Regions from separate parts of the Bacillus sp. NPDC094077 genome, predicted to be linked through region 2. Evidence: riboswitches for the same ligand, from Rfam matches in the RefSeq annotation. Region 2 holds a riboswitch; the other holds the start of a gene.
The links. Region 2 has a riboswitch for preQ1 ahead of queC (7-cyano-7-deazaguanine synthase QueC). Riboswitches for the same ligand answer to the same signal wherever they lie in the genome.

Region 1: linked by a shared signal. The riboswitch ahead of ACQKNR_RS11510 (QueT transporter family protein) and the one ahead of queC (7-cyano-7-deazaguanine synthase QueC) in region 2 are both predicted to bind preQ1.

What each region holds. Positions count from the first base shown of each region.
Region 1 covers NZ_JBNNUF010000003.1:524,220-532,024, reverse strand. Annotated here, with positions in the region: gene ACQKNR_RS11535 (YqcI/YcgG family protein) at 1-69, opposite strand, end outside; gene cspB (cold shock-like protein CspB) at 335-532, shown strand; gene ACQKNR_RS11525 (DUF2564 family protein) at 652-900, shown strand; gene ACQKNR_RS11520 (zinc-finger domain-containing protein) at 934-1,110, opposite strand; gene ACQKNR_RS11515 (ribonuclease H family protein) at 1,123-1,782, opposite strand; gene ACQKNR_RS11510 (QueT transporter family protein) at 1,941-2,426, opposite strand; PreQ1 riboswitch class I at 2,433-2,478, opposite strand; gene ACQKNR_RS11505 (aldose 1-epimerase family protein) at 2,610-3,482, shown strand; gene ACQKNR_RS11500 (reverse transcriptase-like protein) at 3,701-4,087, shown strand; gene ACQKNR_RS11495 (DMT family transporter) at 4,102-5,007, shown strand; gene ACQKNR_RS11490 (DUF6123 family protein) at 5,010-5,270, opposite strand; gene ACQKNR_RS11485 (cysteine hydrolase family protein) at 5,453-6,013, shown strand; gene ACQKNR_RS11480 (GNAT family N-acetyltransferase) at 6,042-6,890, opposite strand; gene ACQKNR_RS11475 (FbpB family small basic protein) at 6,977-7,117, opposite strand; gene ACQKNR_RS11470 (5'-3' exonuclease) at 7,371-7,805, opposite strand, start outside.
Region 2 covers NZ_JBNNUF010000003.1:301,242-309,046, reverse strand. Annotated here, with positions in the region: gene ACQKNR_RS10275 (hypothetical protein) at 1-2, opposite strand, end outside; gene ACQKNR_RS10270 (YkvS family protein) at 252-437, shown strand; gene queF (preQ(1) synthase) at 486-983, opposite strand; gene queE (7-carboxy-7-deazaguanine synthase QueE) at 1,002-1,718, opposite strand; gene queD (6-carboxytetrahydropterin synthase QueD) at 1,711-2,202, opposite strand; gene queC (7-cyano-7-deazaguanine synthase QueC) at 2,202-2,864, opposite strand; PreQ1 riboswitch class I at 2,958-3,001, opposite strand; gene ACQKNR_RS10245 (ATP-binding protein) at 3,207-4,415, shown strand; gene ACQKNR_RS10240 (DUF6254 family protein) at 4,427-4,543, opposite strand; gene ACQKNR_RS10235 (DinB family protein) at 4,646-5,179, opposite strand; gene ACQKNR_RS10230 (M3 family oligoendopeptidase) at 5,319-7,013, opposite strand; gene ACQKNR_RS10225 (MarR family winged helix-turn-helix transcriptional regulator) at 7,170-7,616, opposite strand.

The DNA of each region.
Region 1 (7,805 bases), 220 kb from region 2:
TGCAACCCAATTCGGTATGTCAGTTCTCGTTCTCATCCCTTCATTATCTAATAAGTACGACTCATTCATCCTTTCACCTCATTATGTATAGCATTCAATTAAGAATATTACATACTCAGCCTGTCCTATACCTTTTTCAAAATTCGGTTGAAAAATTATTTAAAAATACAAAAACTTTAAACCGCTTACTTGACTAAATTCTACCAATTCGTGTATATTTAAATTAATCATTTAGCAGAATATTCAAGATTATAGCATTTTTAGTTTATATTATCTTTTTAGAAGAATTTCACTAAATGAAAAAAAGTAATCGTATTTTAGGAGGAATTGTAACATGCAAGGAAAAGTAAAATGGTTTAACAACGAAAAAGGTTTTGGATTTATCGAAATGGAAGGCGCTGACGATGTATTCGTACACTTCTCAGCTATTCAAGGCGACGGCTACAAAGCTTTAGAAGAAGGTCAAGAAGTATCTTTCGACATTACTGAAGGAAACCGCGGACCTCAAGCTGCTAACGTAGTAAAACTTTAATCCAACATATGACAGGAGGTTACCTTACTTGGTAACCTCCTTTGTTATTCCTTTGTATATTTCCGTTTTACAGAGCAAAAACTATGTGAAATGCATAATTTACAAAGGAGGAAGTAACAATGGGATCAAACGTAAATGATTTTGAAGAAGTAAAATTCCGTGTAGAAACGGCACAAAAAATGGTAGGTTCTGCAACAATTTCAATGGATCCAGGCTCATTAGAGCATGCCACTACTGCCGTAGAAGCAGCTCGGTCTCAGCTTGAAGTTATGAAATCTGTTGCGACAGATTTAGATGAGCCGTTTCTAATGAATGAGGAAAAGAAATTAAGCAAGTGCGAGCATCAATTAAACGAAGCGAAGCACTAAAAAACATCCAGAGAGTTTTCTCTGGATGTTTTTTCATGACAGCTGTTCTCCATACTTTTTCAATGTTTCTCCAACTGTACATTGTCGTATACAAAATGAATGAGCATAATATTTACTATTTGTCTTTCGGTTATGTTCTCGCAAAAAACAACCTTCACAATACGTTTCTAATAAGTCATTTACCTCTGTAATGAGTTGCTTTTTATCCACCTTCGCACCTCTCTATTCGGTTATTTCTTTATGGCTATCAATGACCGTCCCTTCTAATGCTTGCGTTGCTAATTGATGTGCTTCTTTATTTTGTTTTCTAGATATTGGCTCACATACGAGTTTTAATTTCATTTGCTTCGCCTTTTGTTCAATTTGATCTAAGTAATGATTTAAATGCTCATCATAGCAAGGCCACTCTCCAGCCAATTGCTGCAGTACGACTTGGGAATCTCCACGAAGTGTAACTGCTTCATACTTAATTCCTAATTCCTCGAGTATATTCATCCCGTATAATAATGATGCATATTCCGCTTCATTATTATCATATATCCCTTCTATATATGCATTGCGGCGAATTCGGTAGTTTGTATTTCCTTTTTTATAATACACACATATACCTACTCCAGCTTCCTTCGTCTGAAGGTCATAACCACCATCAAAGTAAACATATATTTCTTGAAGCTCTTCCTCCACTTGTTTACTCAGTTTTTTCATTTCCTTTAATGACCATTCTGCATCCATTTCATCGTAAAATAAAAGTTCTTTCACTCTTCCTGTTTTCTCGAAATCCTCTGCAAATTGAAGTACTTCTTCTATGCTCATATAATCTGTTGTTAATTCAGTCTGCAAACCACGCTTCGTTTTATACAACCAATGAATTTTATATTTCATACTAGATTCCCCTTATATAAGACTTCTTATATGTATCCAGCTACTTAAAGCCTCACTTTACTTTATTTTATTATATTTTATCAAGAGTCACAGTATTATATTCAATATAATCACATATAAAAAGAGCCATCCTATATAAGGAATGGCCCTTTCATCTATTACATAAATCTTTCAAATTGTACTCGCTTATTAATCCAGTACATTACAGGCATACCAATCGCCATTACTACGAATTCACCCGCTGCACATGTTAACCAAGTCCACATAAATGGTAGATCAAATGCAAGATGAAGTTCAATTGCAATCATAAACATTGTAATCGTAAAGATAACTGTATTAAAAATCATACGAGCCCAAACACCTTTAATAAATCGCATAGAAATAATCGTTGCAACTAATGCAAGAATAGATTGCCCTACTCCAAATACTAAATCGTAAGCGATCATCGGTGAGAAAAAGAGATTCGTTAAAAATACACCTAATACAATTCCGTAAATTGCTTTCTTATTAAATACAACGAGATGGTTAAACATCTCTGAAATACGAAACTGTACATTCGTAAAGCCAAACGGCTGAATAAGCATAGAAACAGCAATATATAATGCCGCTAAAATACCATTACCGACTAATGTTCTTATATTCATGACAAAATCTCCTTAGTTTTTTTTACGTGGGATGGTTTCGAACCACGTTATTCGTTTTTAAACAACAAGATTATATTTTACGCAATAGGCACTCTTTCGTCAATAGATTCCTATCATTCACTACCTTTTTCCTTTTAGAAAACGTATAATAAGACATATGAAAGATTTAGGAGGTTTCACTTCATGACAGCAACAATTCAAAATGAAAAAGTGATCGTTTCCATTTCTGACAAAGGTGCAGAATTACAAAGCGTTCGCTTAAAAGAAGATAACACAGAATATTTATGGCAAGGTGATTCTATTTATTGGGGTCGCCGTGCACCAATTTTGTTCCCAATTGTCGGCCGATTAGTAGATAATACATACTACGTAGATGGTAAACCATATTCTTTAACACAACATGGCTTTGCTCGTGATCTTACGTTCTCTGTAAAAGAACAAAGTGAAACAAAAATCACTTATATCGTAACTAGTAATGAAGAAACATTAAAAAAATACCCATATGAATTCGAATTACTCGTTTCTTATGAGCTAGACGGACAAATCGTTCATGTAACATATAAAGTAAATAATCCTACTTCAAAAGAGATGTTCTTCTCAATCGGAGCACATCCTGGATTCAACCTCCCCTTATTAGACGGCGAATCATTTACAGATTATCATTTATCATTTCATGGTTCAGAACGCTTAGAAACAAGCGTATTAGAAGGACCTTATCTTTCAAGTAACAAGCAACTAATTGCTGAAAGTACGAAAGAATTACCAATTACATATGATTTATTCAAAAATGACGCACTTATTTTTGAAAATATGGATACGAATGAAATCTCTATTCGTTCTCATAAACATAATAAATTTGTAAAAGTAGAATTTGACGGATTCCCATTTGTCGGCGTTTGGACATCAGGGGATAACGCACCCTTCTTATGTATTGAACCTTGGTATGGAATTGCTGATGAAATAAATCCAGCAAAAGATTTCAAAGAGAAAAAAGGAATTCAGTCTTTACAGGCGAACGAAACATTTACATGTCGTTATAGCATTACAATTGGATAAAGTGAAACTTTAATCAGTAGGGGGGGCATCCCCAACTGATTATTAGTTGAACCAATCGGGCGTTTACGGGCAGTTGATCTCCCACCTAACTTCTTTGCTCTAGCCGAATTTTGAGGTGGGAATCTTACTGCCCGCAAATAGCGGGATAAATGCTCTATCTCCTACTTTGAGAACATTTTTAAGTAGGGGATAATCTAATAATTTGGAGGTTTCTCATTTTGATTGAAGTGTATATTGATGGTGCATCAAAAGGAAATCCTGGTCCTTCTGGTGCGGGAGTGTTTATTAAAGGCGTACAACCACCTGTACAATTAGCATTACCACTTGGGACAATGTCCAATCATGAAGCAGAATACCATGCTTTACTTGCTGCATTAAAATATTGCACGGAGCATAATTATAGCATTGTATCTTTTCGTACAGATTCTCAGCTTGTTGAGCGAGCTGTTGAAAAAGAATACGCCAAAAATAAAATGTTTGCACCACTATTAGAAGAAGCACTACAGTACATAAAAAGTTTCGATCTCTTTTTTATTAAGTGGATTCCAAGTAGTCAAAATAAAGTAGCTGATGAATTAGCTAGAAAAGCTATCTTACAAAATTAACGGGGGGTATGAGTGTGAAAAAAGAGTGGATTGCTCCTCTTGCTTTATTATTTGTCTCTTTTATTTGGGGAGCTACGTTTGTTGTCGTTCAAAATGCTATGTCTTTTGTCGGACCATTTACTTTTAATGGGGTTCGTTTTTTATTCGCTGGAATTATTTTATTATTCGTTCAAATGATTTTCTCACAAAAACCTTCAAAACAAGATATAAAACAGAGTAGTCTCGCTGGATTAATTGTTGGATTCTTTTTATGTGTTGGTTATTTATTACAAACATTCGGCTTACTTTATACAACCTCTTCAAAAGCTGGTTTCTTAACTGGACTTAGTATCGTTATGGTTCCAATCCTGTCTTTTATCTTTTTAAAACAGCGGGCTACAATTTTCATCGTACTTGGTATTGCTGTAGCGACAATAGGTTTATATTTATTAACTTCTGGTGATTCTTTCCAATTAAACATTGGAGATATACTCGTTCTCGGTTGCGCAGTCGCTTTCGCTGCCCATATTCTTGTTAACGGTTTCTTTTCTAAGAAAATATCACCTTTATTATTAAGCACCTCTCAAGTATTAGCTGTCGGTATGTTTTCTTCTATTTGCGCTTTTTTGTTTGAAGATTGGGAAAAATTATTTTCAGTATCACTATGGACAAATCATTCCTTTTTATTCGCTCTATTTCTAACTTCCCTGTTTGCGACATCCATTGCTTTTTTCATTCAAACATCGGCACAAAAACATACTTCTCCAACGAGAGTAGCAATTATTTTCGCAATGGAGCCTGTTTTTGCTGCATTAACAGGCGTTCTCGTTGCAAACGAACAACTTTCTATTTCTGCCATTATCGGGTGTCTATGCATTTTCCTAGGCATGGTTTTTGTTGAACTACCTTCCAAAACAAAAAAAGAAGCGCAGGCTGCGTGAAGTTACGCTTGTAACTTCCGCATAAAAGCCTTAGCGCTTTTTTTATCTGTAATTTCTTCCTCTTTCAATCGTTCTAATAACGCAACAAAATAACTGCCATCAAACTGCAATTGATGTTTAATTGTCGCTTCTATTGCTGCGTTCACAATTCCATCAGATGCACCAGTATATCCTTGTCCAAACATAATAAACCCTTGTGCTTCCTCTGATAGTTTAAATCCTTTCGTATGTAAGAATGAAAGATAATCTTCTACTGTTTGCATGATATTCCCACCTACTCAAAAATTCTCCACCTCCTATCATACATGTTTTTACATGCTATGAGAATGAAATTTCTTTGACAACTTTGTAAATCTATTGTCTACTTCACTAACAATAGAGGATTTCCTTACAATATGAAGAAATATGTATAGTGGAATTTATTTTATATTAAAGGGGATACAGAATGAAACAAGCACTTTTAATTATTGATGCACAGCAAGAATTAATTGATGGAAACGAAGAGGAAAATGAAGTGTTCCGTAAAACCGAGTTATTAGCTACACTAAATACAGCTGTACAGAAAGCACTTGATTCAAATGCCCTTATTGTTTTCGTAAGAGATATCGATGTTGCTTCTGGTAGCGGTGAAGGATTTGAAGTACATAATCAAATTCAAGTACCTCAGTCTGCAATCCTTATTAATAAAGCAGCAACAAATTCATTCTATGGTACTCCTTTACTTGAACTTTTAAAAGAAGAGAAGATTAATCATCTCGTTATAGGTGGATGTAAAACCGAACATTGTATTGACACTGCTGTTAGGACAGCAACTGTGCAAGGGTTTGATGTTACATTAATTAAAAACGGTCATTCAACAACTGATTCAAACGTATTGGCCGCAGAGCAAATTATCGAGCACCATAATAAAACTCTACACGGTCATTATAATGTTGATCATTTTTCTATTGTGAGAGGTAGTGAAGAAGACCTCTTTCAGCCTATTCATGACCAATACCGTGAATAAAAAAATCCTTCCGAGTGAAGGATTCTTTTTATCCAAAAATTTGTGCGGCAATGCTATATAATTCTCCATTCCTTTTCAAAAATTGATTGCTATTTTTCATCATAATTGGCGGTATATTCACCTTTTGAAAACCAGAAATCTCTAAGCCTTTCATAAAATCTATTTTTCCTTCCGACACATCAATTCTTAATTTTCCATTATGCCCTTTCGCTAAAGAATGAACAATTTCCATTGCCATCGCGTCATTTTTAGCAACGATTGGTCCTATGATTTTATTTTCTGGTGTTTGTATACTTATACCATAACCTATAACATTTTGCTTTCTATCTTTAATAACTACACATTGTTCACTCTGTGTAATTCTATAACTTAAAAATTCTTTACGATTTGCTCCAAATGCCTCTTCATCTATTTGTACTATAGCTTCAAAATCTTGCTCTTCATAGTTAATGAGATACTCTTCATTTGTTTCATATTTATGCAATTCATTATACACATTACATATGTATTTAGAAACATAACTCACCGTCCTGAATCCTAGCTTTTCATATAAAGGCTTTCCCTCATCCGTAGCAATAAGCATAATTGGAGTATGTGCTGATACGCTCTTAATGCATAAGTCTGTTATCGTTTTTCCGATCCCTCTTCCTTTATAATCTGGATGTACTATCACCATTCCGATAGACGCTAACGCCCCTTCATATAATATAATTGCTGCACTAGCAATTACTTCTCTCTTTTCATTCCGCATGCCATATACGATACCTGAATTTAAAATGGTGTCGATTTCTTCTAAACTATAATCCCAGCCTATCCTTTCCGATAGACTAAGAAGACATGATATATTATTTTCTCCAAGCCTCTCCACTATATTCACACAGTAGCTCCCCCTTCTTTCTCTCCTTCTCACTATACTATAACACCCCTTCACTTTGTGAAGGGGTGTTATAAATCAATCTTCATTCAATTATTAGAACCACTATATGCTACATGTCGTTTCTCAATTCGTTCTTCAATTTCTTTCATATTCTCTTTATTAGTTAGTAGTGATTGTTTATTTTCTATTAATAATTGTTTAAAGGATTTTCTCATTTTTTTTCGCATTTTTATTTTCCTCCTTGGGGGATGGTTTATATAAAAGATAAAGTGAAACTTTAATCAGCGGGGAGGATTTACCCCCACTGATTAAAGTCCTACTACCCGTTAATACGGGATAAGTAATTATCTGTTTGTCTTATAATAATTGATTGTTGTGAATTCTATTTGAACTTCATATGAAAATTCTGTTTATTTCCTGACAACTTTGTGAACAAAAAGAAAAACCGATCAAAAAATATTTAATCGGTCTTTCCACTTCTTACAACATATTTATTAATATTTCAGGTCTTCCCCAATTCATTTCTTCACAAACGAATCTAAGTTTTTCTTCATCCATTGTGTGTAACCCTTCTTCTAGTGAACATGAAATTGGAACTTCACAATGAATTTGCGCTAATTGTAATGAAATATTTAAGTTCTCTAAATCACTTTCAATCTTTGTACGCTGTGCTTTCGTTAATGATGCTACATTTTCTAGTACAGCTGGTACTGTTCCGTGCTCTTGAATCAGCTTATACGCTGTTTTTTCACCGATACCTTTTACACCTGGATAGTTATCACTCGTATCTCCCATGAACGCTTTCGCATGGACGATTTGCCATGGTTCTACACCTTTCTCTTCCATAATTTTCTCTGGTGTGTAATACTCGTAATTTCCAATTCCTTTGCGCAGAAGCATAACTGTAACGCTGTT
Region 2 (7,805 bases):
ATTATTTTACCGCTCCTATTTCCCCCATATTAACAGACCAACATCCATTTCCATTATACTCCAATATAAAGATATAAACACTTTTTCTCCACCGTCATATTAAATCTGGATATTATCTTACAAAATATGAATTTTTTTCGACTATTTACTTTGAAAACATTTACAAAACAGGAAACATAGTTCAAAATAAAGGAAAATAAAAAATCCCAAATTATTCTTTTTTGGAAAAACTGTAACAAGGAGAGTTGCTTATGCAGATCGCAGAAACTGGAGATATCATCGAATTTAAAGGTGGCATGCAAGGCCGTGTTCAAAAAGTAAATCAAAACTCTGTTATTGTTGATATAACAATTATGGATAATTTTAGAGAACTAGATATGGAACCTCTTACAGTTGTAAGTCATAAAAACTATACTGTCATTAATCAAAATGCATAATATAATAGAAAGAAAGGGCCTGTATAGTATACAGGCCCTTTCTTTCTATTAACGATTATCAATTGTTTCCGGATATAAATCGTGGTTCATCATACGGTAGTCTGCCATTTGTTCATACTTCGTTCCTGGTCGACCGTAGTTGCAGTATGGATCAATTGAAATACCACCACGCGGTGTAAATTTCCCCCATACTTCAATGTAACGCGGATCCATTAATTTAATTAAATCATTCATAATAACGTTCATGCAATCCTCGTGGAAATCACCGTGATTGCGGAAGCTAAATAAATATAACTTTAAAGATTTACTCTCTACCATTTTTTGCTCTGGAATGTAGCTAATATAAATCGTTGCAAAGTCTGGTTGTCCTGTTTTCGGGCATAAACTTGTAAATTCAGGACAATTGAATTTTACAAAATAATCACGGTTTGGATGATTATTATCAAATACTTCTAAAATTTCCGGGCTATATTCAAATAAATATTTTGTATTTTGATTTCCTAATAATGTTACCTCTTTTAAATCTTCATCTAATCTTCCTGCCATTTTAAACATCCCTTCTCGTTATACACCGCGTTTATTTCCCCATACTAACGCATGAAGCTGCGGCAATACTTTCGCATCATTCATTGCTTTACAATTTACAGCTTTATCAATCAGCCACTCATATTTTTCTAATAGTTTATTTATTAGCATCGCATCATCCACTGTTTTTGTATCATCATTCCCTACTTGTAAGAAAAATGGTACATCTGGATATCGTTCGTGCATCTTAACTGCATATTCAAAATCATGATCATCGAATACTACTACTTTTAAACTAATATCTTTTCCCGCTAGTTTCTGAACAACAGCATCTAACTTCTGAAAATCTGTATGCATCGCCGAACTTGGTGGTTTTGGAGAAATCGTTATCTCATCAATTTGAAGTAACCAATCTTGCCATTTACTCCCTTGCGTTTCGATTGCCGTTCGCATTCCATTCTCTTTTAATATAGAAAGAAGAAACTCAATATTTTTCAGCAATACCGGATTCCCGCCTGAAATCGTAACATGAGAAAAATTTTCGCCACCAATTTCTACAAGTTCATTCCAAACGTCTTCTGGTGTCATCTGTCTAATTTGATCTTTAGCTGATCCATCCCACGTAAATGCTGAATCACACCAAGCACAGCTATAATCACAACCAGCTGTACGGATAAACATTGTCTTTTGCCCTACAACCATCCCTTCACCTTGAATAGTCGGACCAAATATTTCTAAGACAGGGATTTTACTCATCGAGCATCCACTCCCGTCTTACTTCCGCATAACTAGTTGGTGTCTCAAAAAGACGAACAAATTCAACACGAGCTCCTTTATATTCGTTTACACGATTATCTTTCGTTAATGCTTCTGCCATCTTTTCATAAATCCAAACAACCATATTTTCAGCAGTCGTATTCATCGCTGGTAATGTTTCGTTTAAATAGCGATGATCTAAATATATTTCGATTTCATTTTTCCAAATTTCTTTTATATCTCCAAAGTCAATTGCAAGGCCTATTTCATTTACATACCCACTAATTCCAAATACAACTTTATATGTGTGACCATGTAAGTTTTTACATTTCCCTTCATAACAATGTAAATGGTGTGCTGCATCAAATGTAAATTCCTTGCTGACCATTACTCTTTTATTATGATATTTGAGTTGTTTACGTTGAATATCCTTGTCCATTTTTTGCAAATTTTCTACGATGCGAAATCCAAAGAAATTATCCATTAGTTGTTCGCTCCTTCGCGTTCTTGTAAGTACGTATCTAATCCCGCTTTACGAAGTTGACATGCCGGACATTCACCGCAACCATCACCAATGATTCCGTTATAACATGTTAATGTTTTTTCTCTAACAAACTCGAATGCTCCAAGTTCATCAGATAATTTCCACGTCTCTGCTTTATCAATCCACATAAGTGGTGTGTGAATGACAAACGGATAATCCATAGATAAATTTAATGTAACGTTTAACGATTTCACAAACACGTCACGGCAATCTGGATAACCACTAAAATCAGTTTCACATACACCCGTTACAATATGACGTGCTCCAACTTGTTTTGCTAATACAGCAGCAAATGATAAGAATAGTAAATTTCGTCCATCCACAAATGTTGATGGTAATTCACCTTCTTCATGTGTAATCTCCATATCCGTTCTCGTTAACGCATTTGGAGCAAGTTGATTTAATAGACTCATATCTAGTACCGTATGTTTAATTCCTAGCTCTTTCGCAATTTCCGCTGCACAATCAATTTCTAACTTATGACGTTGATTGTAATTAAACGTTACAGCTTCTACTTCTGCAAACTGTTGCATTGCCCAAAATAAACATGTTGTACTATCTTGTCCACCACTAAAAACAACAACCGCTTTTTCTTTTTTCATTTCACTCATTCTCCTTCTCTACTACGAATAAGAAGAAAGAACGTTCTTGAACTGTCACAATAAAAAAACAAAACAATACCTAAGGATATTGTTGTTTCCATAGTTTTTTATAGAGGGAGTTCGCGAACCTCTCCCATGCATAGCACGGAATTCCTTCTTTCATTGACAAAACTCATTGTAACATATTGTATACTACCAGAAAAAATTTCTGATTTTTCCGCTATTTCACATTTCATTTCGTTCGTTTTATAGTATGATTGATTTAATATTAGGGGAGGGGGCATCATACTGAAACTCTTTATTATTTACCTCTTTTTAAATATACTATCCATTCTCGTTACAATGCTTGCATATCACTTATTTTGGAATCAAAAAGGAAAGCGATCTCCTAAATTAAATTCAGCTATATTTATTGCATTATGTTGTCTCGCTACTATGCTATGTATCACTTTTGCTGCAAAAACAACTAACGGTTTTCAATTCGATATGCGACATATCGTATTAATTGTCGGCACATTAACAGGAGGACCTATTGCCGGCGTTTCTATTTTAGCTGTATTAAACATATATCGCTTCTTATTAGGAGGAGTAGGGGTTTTTCCATCCTTTATCGCTTCTATTCTCCTATTCATTGTTCTACTATTTACATGCAAAGTTTTTAATCGAAGCTCCAATCACATAAAAATAGTACTTGCTATTTTTTACAGTCTTACTTATGGGTTTGGTTGGATACCATTTTTCCTTGCAAGGGTTACTAATGATGCAGATTATATCCCACATATTATCGTGTATGAACTATGCACAATAATAGGTACGATCCTTATTTTATATTTACTACACATATTACAAACGCAGGTTCGTCTCCAAAATGAACTTATGAATGCTGAAAAATTTCATTTAATAGGCGAAATGGCTGCTTCCATCTCTCATGAAATTCGCAATCCTTTAACTTCAACGAAAGGATTTTTGCAACTTTTACAGTCGGATACATGTTCTGAAGAAGAGCGAAAATTGTATATCGACATAGCCATCAATGGTATCGAACAAGCAAATCATGTCCTTACCGACTACCTAACCTTTGCAAAACCGAGTATTGAAAAAGAACAAACATTACAGCTAGAGGAAGAATTACTGCATGCATTATCTTTAATTACACCTCTTGCCAATTTGACAAATGTTCGTACCCATTACATAAAGCAAAGCACTTCTTTCTTTATCGCTGGAGAGAAGCAAAAACTAAATCAATGCTTATTAAATATTTTAAAAAATTGTATTGAAGCTATGCCAAAAGGCGGTGATCTTTATTTCACATTAATTCCTGATCATAAGCATATACAGCTATATATAAAAGATACAGGAGTCGGTATGAATCAAGAACAAGTGAAACGTCTCGGTTCTCCGTTCTATTCAACGAAAGAAAAAGGCACTGGGCTTGGAATGATGGTCGTATTCAGTGTTGTTCAAGCTATGAATGGAAGAATTGATATTATAAGTGAAAAAGGAATCGGTACAACCTTCTTATTAACCTTTCCACTCATACAAAAAACGTGATGAAATAATCATCACGTTTTTTCTGTCCCTTCAACCAATTCAGCAAAAGCTTTCACTTTTCCATGTGGTTTTTGATTCTCTTTACGAGCTTTCCAAGCGCGCTCTTCTTCTCTCTTTTTCTTGGACATACTTTTCAACTCCTTCTTTTCTTTCTCCATGTAGTATTCCAAAGTAAGAAAGAAAACTATGCATGCGTCAAAAAAAAGAAGCGGTTTCCCACTTCTTCCACTTTATCGCTGTAAAATTGCGTGTTTTGCCTCTTTTAACTGCGTAAGATGTCTTTGTTCATGCAAATCAAGAAATTGAACCCACTGATACAAATTTAAATCATGAAAAACCGGATGCTTTAATCCATTTTCAAATAATTCTTTTTCATCTATGACACTATGAAGCGCATGTAACAGTTCTTGTCGTGAATGTTCTAGTAATTGAATTCCTTGTTGTTTTTTCATTAAAGTTTCTGTTGGTTGCATTTGCTGAGGAGCTTCTCGTTTATGTGTGCGATCAAGCGTAAGTTGAAGGTCTTTAAATGGAGTTGCATTTCTTTCTTTTTTTTGTAAAGCATATACAAGGGCAGATGTGACAGATTGTTCAACTAAATGCAAATGATGCAAAATTTGAATAATACTCCATTTATCACGACGTGGCTTTAGATTTACTTCTGTATCATTTAACATTTCAATTTCTGATAATAGCGTGCTTCGGGTAGACTGTAATGAGTTCAACAAACTTTCTAAACTCACATCCATATTAGATTGAAGCATACTTCTTTCCCCCCTTTTTGTTGGTGAAAAGAGGTGCTCCTTATTCGAAACACCTCTTAATAATTCTGAATTTTCTTTTATTATCTCATCATTTTCCCATTATGTCGATGTTAAACATGTGAAAAAAAACGCATGTTTTTTACAATTTTGTGTCGTCAATCGCATGTAGCCATGCTTCAATTTCTGTAATGACACTTTTCACACAACCCTCAGCAAATGGCGATGTTAAGTTTGCAACTTCTACTAATTCCAAGAATGATTTACTTCCCCCTTGTTGACAAAGGTTCACATAATCTTCCCACGCCTCTTGTCTATTATCTCTTGCACGTTTCCAAAATTGCAGTGCACAAATTTGAGCAAGTGTGTAATCAATATAATAGAAAGGTGAGCTATAAATATGACCTTGACGTTGCCAGAAACCACCGCGCTCTAAATAATCATTATCCTCATAATCACGATGCGGTAAATACTTCTTCTCTATGTTACGCCATGCTGTCTTACGCTCTTCGGGTGATGCCTCAGGATTTTCATATACATAATGTTGATATTCATCAACAGATACACCATATGGTAAAAACAGAAGTGCTGAACTTAAGTGAGAGAAGTAATATTTATCTGCATCTTCTTCAAAGAATAGCTTCATCCATGGCCATGTAAAGAATTCCATACTCATAGAGTGGATTTCACACGCTTCATATGTTGGCCAATTATATTCTGGAATTTCAAATTTACGACTTTCATATACTTGGAAAGCATGACCCGCTTCATGTGTTAATACGTCAATGTCACCAGATGTTCCGTTGAAGTTTGAGAAAATAAATGGCGCTTTATAATTCTCAATATATGTACAATATCCGCCACCAGCTTTTCCTTTTTTTGCAACTAAATCTAATAAGTCATTATCTAACATGAAATTGAAAAATTCATCTGTTTCAGCCGATAACTCTTTATACATCGTTTTCCCATGATTAACAATCCAATCCGCATCTCCTTTTGGAGTTGGATTACCTGTAGCAAACTCAAAGTTTTCGTCGTAATATGCTAACTTCTCTACACCGATACGCGCTTGTTGTCTCTTTCTTAATTCCGTTGTAACTGGAACGATATAATCAAGTACTTGCTGACGATAATTCGCCACCATCTCCGCATTATAATCTGTACGATACATTCTTGCATATCCGAGTTCAACAAAGTTTTTGAAACCTAAAGATTTTGCAATTTTCGTTCTCACTTTAACAAGCTCATCATAAATACGATCTAGTTCTTCCTCATTCTCAGCTAAAAATCCGTAGTATGCTTCACTTGCTGCTTTACGTTCGCTTCTTTCTTTTCCTTGCATAAATGGAATCAGTTGTGATAATGTTCGTTCTTCCCCTGCAAAGTCAATTTTTGCAGATGCTAATAACTGTGTATATTGTGAAGACAATTTATTTTCTAATTGTAAATCTTTCACGACGTCATCTGAATATGTTTTCAAATCACATTCCGCTAGAGCGAATAATTGCTTTCCATAATACGCCTCTAACTCTTCACGGAATGGAGAATGAATTAACGCTTTATAATATTTTGTGCCATACCCTTGTACAACTGGAGAGAACTCATCAAAGAAATCCTGCTCTTCCTTATAAAAAGCATCTGTCGTATCAACAGAATGACGAATGTAACAAAGGTTCCCCATTGTACCAAAATCATTGCGAATTTCGTTAACTGAATTGATGATTTGTTTTTGTTCTTCCACAGTTTTTGCGTTATCAAACTTCTCTAAAGCAACAGTAAATTTCTCTTTTAATTCTTCAATATTTGGCCGTTTATATTCATAGTCTTTAAATGACATGAACGAGCCTCCTCTCCATTATACGTATCTCTACTATAATTCCATGTTTCCTTTCAAATCTCCTCTTATCCTTCAACAAAATTCGGCACATGGTGCCTTGTTTACATGCAAAAAAGCTTTGGATTTCTTTATCCAAAGCTCCTTTGGAACGTATTATCATTTTTCATACTTTCCAATTTTTTTCAGCAGATCAAGCAATTCATCCTTTTCATCCCTCGTTAACATTTCAAAAGACTGATGTATAACTTGCTCATGCCCTGGAAAAATAGAAGCAATAAAGTTCTCTCCAGACTCAGTTAATTGCGCATAAATAACACGTCTATCATTTGGGCACGGGATCCTCTTTACTAGCCCCTTTTTTTCCAGCTTATCTACAACATATGTAATGCTGCCACTAGCTATTAAAATACGCTCACCAATTTGCTGAAGTGGTTGACCGCCTTTATGATATAGTAGTTCTAACACAGCAAATTCAGTTGGATTTAGCCCGTTACTTTGTATGGATTTATTTGTAGTATCCATAATAGAGCGATGTACACGAGATAATGCAATAAACACTTTTAAAGATTGAGAAATATCTTCTCGTTCATTATTTGATGTCATACAACTTTCAACCCTTCACTTAAATTCTTAGCAATAAAAAGAAAAACGGCTTATTACTTCATATAATTTCCGAATGAGCATTCACTCACCCATTTCCTCTCCCTTAATATATTATGAATGATTCTTGAATAAAAACATGACAATTTTAACATAGTTTATATATAATGATAATAAAAAAGAAGGAGTACC